DNA from 2 places in the Microbacterium sp. NPDC055502 genome. Region 2 is predicted to be linked to the other one. Evidence: riboswitches for the same ligand, from Rfam matches in the RefSeq annotation. Region 2 holds a riboswitch; the other holds the start of a gene.

Region 1 (2,379 bases), on a different contig from region 2:
ATGGCGAGGAGTCCCGCGAGCGCGAGGCGCTGCTTCTGCCCGCCCGACAGCGCCTTGGTGGGGTGGTCGAGCGGCACGTCGAGCCCCACGGCCTCGAGGGCCGCGGTGACGCGCGGCCAGATCTCGGCGCGCGGGATGCCCAGGTTCTCGCAGCCGAAGGCGACGTCGTCGCCCACGCGTGCCAGGATCACCTGCGAGTCGGGGTCTTGCAGCACCAGTCCTGCGCGACCCCGGGTGGCGGTCGCCGCGGCGCCGTCGACGAGCAGCCGGCCCTCGCTCTCGCCCTCCTCCTCGCCGCCCAGCACACCGGCGAGCCCGTGGAGCAGCGTCGACTTGCCCGCGCCGGATGCGCCGAGCACGAGCACGCGCTCGCCCGGCTCGATGCGGAACGACACGTCGCGCAGGGCCCAGGCGAGGCGACTCGCGTGACGCCACCCCCACCCTCGGGCCTCGACGGCGGCGGGGGTGGCCTGCTCGGCCCCCATCAGACGCGGACGCGCGCCTCGCGGCCGGAGCCGAACCGGTCGAGCGCGCCGGTCGCCGCGATGCCCCTGGCCAGAACCCACGACAGCGCCCCCGCGATCACCGCGCCGGAGACGACGGTGCTGAGCAGGTAGATCGTCGTGAACGCCGGGCCGGATCCGGCGTACCAGAGCACGAGGTTGTTGATGCCGCCCGCGAGCGCGGCGCCCGCACCGGCGAGGATCGCGACGGGCAGCGACCAACGACGGTAGAAGAACAGCAGGAAGACGAGCTCGGCGCCGAGCCCCTGCACGAGCCCGGCCTCGAGGGTGAGGAAGCCGCCCCACTGGTTGCCGATGAGCGCCGAGACGACGGCGGCGAGCAGTTCGACGTAGATCGCGGCTCCGGCCTTGCGGATGATGAGTCCGCCGAGCACGCCCGCGAACAGCCAGGGGCCGTCGAGCAGGCCCTGCAGCCCCGGGAGCAGCGGTTCGAGGAGGGCCTTGGGGCCGAGGTAGCCGACGTTCCAGGCGAGGAAGATCAGGCCGGCGGCGACACCGAGGACACTGGCGACGACGATGTCGACGATGCGCCAGCGCAGGTAGCTGCGCGGCGCGGCCGCCGTCGAGGTCTTCGCGGATGCGGACGTGGACGTGGACGTACTCATAGGAACTCCTCCCTGCGCTGGCATGACCCAGATCAGGTTCGACGGTCGAAGCGCGATTCGCTCCCTCTCAGCCCGGCTCGCCGGACTCCCGTGGTTGTGCTGACGATCCTACCCGGTCCGCCGGTTGGCGCGTCGCCGCCCCGGCGCGGCCGATTCCCGGCCGGATTCGGTACCGTAAGCGGGTGACCGCATCCGATCCCGCCGGCGAGGCGACGGGCATCGGCGGCAACGGCCCCGCTCCGACTGCTGCCCCCTCCGACGACGCCCCCACGTCCGCGCTGCGCTCGCGGGCGCGGGCGACCACCACCCCACCGACCGGGAGCGACGACGCGGGCGACGACGACGCGCGACCCCCGGCGCGGGTTCCCGCCGCCTCCGCCGTGTCGACCTCCGGTCTCGGCGCGCTGTTCGGCGACCGTGCGCGCACCGCGACCGCGACCGATGCCTCCGCGACCGGTGCCGCCGACGCAGACGGCGCGGACGGGAGCACCGACCGCCCCGCGGTCGAGACCTCCCCCTCCGCTGATCCCGCGATCCCGTCCGTCGCGTCGGCCCCGCCCGCCGCGGACTCCGCCTCCTCGACCGACGCCGCCGACGCAGGCGACGCGGACGGGAGCACGGACCGCCCCGCGGCCGACGCCTCCCCCTCCGCTGATCCCGCGATCGCGTCCGTCGCGTCGGCCCCGCCCGCCGCGGACTCCGCGTCCTCGACGATCACGGCACCGACGCCGCCGCTGACCAAGCCGCCGTTCCGCGCGAGGGTCTCGGAGCCGGCTCCCCCGGCCGAAGACGACGATGCAGCGATCGCCCTCCTGTCCGGTACGGCCGCGCAGTGGGCGGACGACGCGACCCCGGCGACCGCGCTGACCTGGGTGGATCCCGCCGATGTCGCGGCCCACGCTCCCGCCGTCTCGCTGGACGCCGAGCCGGAGGCGCAGACCGCCGAGGGGCTGTTCCGCGGGGCCCGGCTGCGTCCGGCCATCGCGCGCCCCGGCCTGCTGGTGCCGTTGGGGGTGCTGGCCGGGCTCGTCCTGGCCTATTCGGGCACGACGCTGCTGTGGCCGCTGCATGAGGTGCCCCCGGCGGTGGAGGCGGTGCAGTTCGAGACGACGCCCGCCTCGGCCGCCGAGCTCACGTGGCCTGCGGAGGGCAGCGCGGCCGTGGGGGTCGCCGGCATGACCACGTCGGCGTCGATCCCGGATGCGGTGAGCATCGCGAGCATCACGAAGGTCGTCAGCAGCCTGATGGTG
Region 2 (2,379 bases):
ATCGTTGACCACCAGCAGCGCCCGCCCGTCGATCACGGCGGAGAGCGCGATCAGCTGCTCGACGGTCTCCTCGTGCGCGGCGTTCTTGTCGCGCAGCTGCACGATGCGTGCGCCGCCGTCGACCGCGCGGCGCACGGTCTCGACCACACCGCGCTTCCCGCACAGCCCGGGATCGGTGACGAGATACAGCGAGAAGTCGGCACTCATCGGGTCTCCTCCGACACGCGGGCGCCCGCGGCGACGTCATCCGCGGTCACGGCGTCGAGCGCGTCCAGCAGCGCGACAGCGAAAGTGCCGGGCCCTGCGGCGACCGGGGCGGCGCGCTCGGCCGCCACGGTGTAGACGAGGGTCGCCGCGGCGACCGCCGTGAACGCATCGTCTCCCGTCTGCCGAGCGGTTCCGAGGAAGGCCGCCATCACGGCGCCCAGAGCGCAGCCGCCACCCGTCACGCGCGTGAGCAGTTCGTGGCCGTTGGCGATGCGCACGACGCGATCGCCGTCGGTGATCAGGTCGACGGGCCCGGACACGGCCACCACGGCTCCCGTGGTGCGGGCGAGCTCCTGCGCCGCCCCGGCAGCGGCCTCGGTGCCGTCGGTCGCGTCGACGCCGCGACCGCCGGCCGTGTGGCCTGCCAGGGCGAGGATCTCGGACGCATTGCCGCGGATCGCGGTCGGACGCCGCGCCGCGAGCTCATGCGCGAGGGTCGTGCGCACCGGCAGCACGCCGATCGCGACCGGGTCGAGCACCCACGGGGTGCCGGACGCCGCGGCTCCCGTCACGGCCTCCACGCTCGCGGCGCGCTGCTCGGGCGTCGGCGTGCCCAGGTTGATCAGCAGACCGGAGGCCACACCGGCGAACATCTCGGCCTCGCCGACGATGTCGACCATCGCGGGCGCGGCGCCCAGGGCGAGCAGCACGTTGGCGGTGAAGCCCGTGACGACCGCGTTGGTGACGCAGTGCGTCAACGGAGGCGACTGCCGCAGCGCCTCCCGCAGTCTTCCCGCCGAGGCGGCGAGGTCGGGGGTGGAAACAGGACGCAGAAGATCGCTCATCGCGACATCCCTTCGCTAGTACGAACTAGATCAGGTTCGACGGGTGTGATCTCAGCCGCGGATGCGGCACCCCGTGTCACTGCCTCGCAGTCTAGCGAGCCCCGGCGGGTCCCTCCGTGACGGCCGCGAGGACCCGCAGCTCCTCGGCGCGGGTCAGCCCCGCCCTCCGTTCCCGGTGGACGCCGCGTGCGCGCTCGTCGTCGATCACGCGCGCGATCGTGTCGGCCAGCGGACGCAGCGCCCCGCCGCGCGCCCGATAGGCGACGTTCGACCGCGTCATGAATCCGGTCATCTCCTCGGGCAACCAGAGCGGGAGCGAATGCGGGCCCATCCAGTACTCCACGCCCCGGGCCACCAGCCGATCCGCGTCGGCGATCACCGTCGCCCCCTCGTGACCCGCGGCACGACGCACGGCGTCCAGCACCTCCCCGAGCGGACGCGCGTCGCCGATCGCATTCACGGGAGAACCGGGAGACGCCGTCACGAGGAACGCCGCCAGATCGTCCACATCGATCACCTGCGCGGTCTTCCCGTCGAGGGGCGGCAGGAGCACCGGACCGTCGGCCGCGCGGAGAAAGGCGGCGGCCCAGTAGCCGAAGCGATCCCTGGGGTCTCCGTCGCCCACGATCAGCCCGGGACGCGCGACGAGCGCGCGTGCGCCGAGGGCCGCGACGGCGTCTTCCGCCGCGACCTTCTGGGCCGCGTAGTCGTCCTCCCCCTGGCCGACGCACGCCGGCGCGTGACGCGGCGCGGACTCGTCGGCGCCCGCGGTCATGTCATCGGCGTACACCGACATCGACGACACGTACGTCCACTGCGCCGCACGATCGCCCAGGGCCGCGACGGCCCCCGCGACGTGCGCCGCCCGTGAGGAGACGTCCACGACGTGATCCCACTCGCGGCGGGCGACCTCCGCATAGGCGTCCGCTGCGTCCCGGTCGGCGACGATCAGCGCCGCCCCGTCGGGAGCGGCACGCCCCCCGCGCGCGAGGCAGGTCACGTCCGCGCCCGCCTCCAGCCAGCCGTGGGCGATCCGCCCCGAGAGCCAGCCCGTCCCGCCCAGGATCAGCACATCCGTCATGTGCCCATGTCAGCAGCATCCGGGGAAAGGCGGAAGGCCTTCCGCTCAGTGCAGAGCGGAAGGCCTTCGCGACGGGGTCGATCAGTCGCGCAGTGCGGCGCCGAATCGCTCCGCCGCGACCGCGACACCCGCCAGCTTGGCGTCGGTCGCCTCCGCAGCGGTGAGCGTCCGGTCGTCGGCGCGGAAACGCAGCGCGAACGTCAGGCTCTTTGCTCCCTCGGACACGCCCTCACCGCGGTAGTCGTC

The links. Region 2 has a riboswitch for thiamine pyrophosphate ahead of thiM (hydroxyethylthiazole kinase). Riboswitches for the same ligand answer to the same signal wherever they lie in the genome.
Region 1: another riboswitch for thiamine pyrophosphate. It lies ahead of ACWH95_RS03310 (ECF transporter S component); the one in region 2 lies ahead of thiM (hydroxyethylthiazole kinase).

The regions. Positions count from the first base shown of each region.
Region 1 covers NZ_JBSHKJ010000001.1:648,682-651,060, forward strand. The annotation lists gene ACWH95_RS03305 (ABC transporter ATP-binding protein) at 1-485, opposite strand, end outside; gene ACWH95_RS03310 (ECF transporter S component) at 485-1,129, opposite strand; TPP riboswitch at 1,120-1,231, opposite strand; gene ACWH95_RS03315 (D-alanyl-D-alanine carboxypeptidase) at 1,312-2,379, shown strand, end outside.
Region 2 covers NZ_JBSHKJ010000003.1:220,964-223,342, reverse strand. The annotation lists gene ACWH95_RS17395 (bifunctional hydroxymethylpyrimidine kinase/phosphomethylpyrimidine kinase) at 1-207, opposite strand, end outside; gene thiM (hydroxyethylthiazole kinase) at 204-1,052, opposite strand; TPP riboswitch at 1,043-1,136, opposite strand; gene ACWH95_RS17385 (NAD-dependent epimerase/dehydratase family protein) at 1,144-2,133, opposite strand; gene pheT (phenylalanine--tRNA ligase subunit beta) at 2,215-2,379, opposite strand, start outside.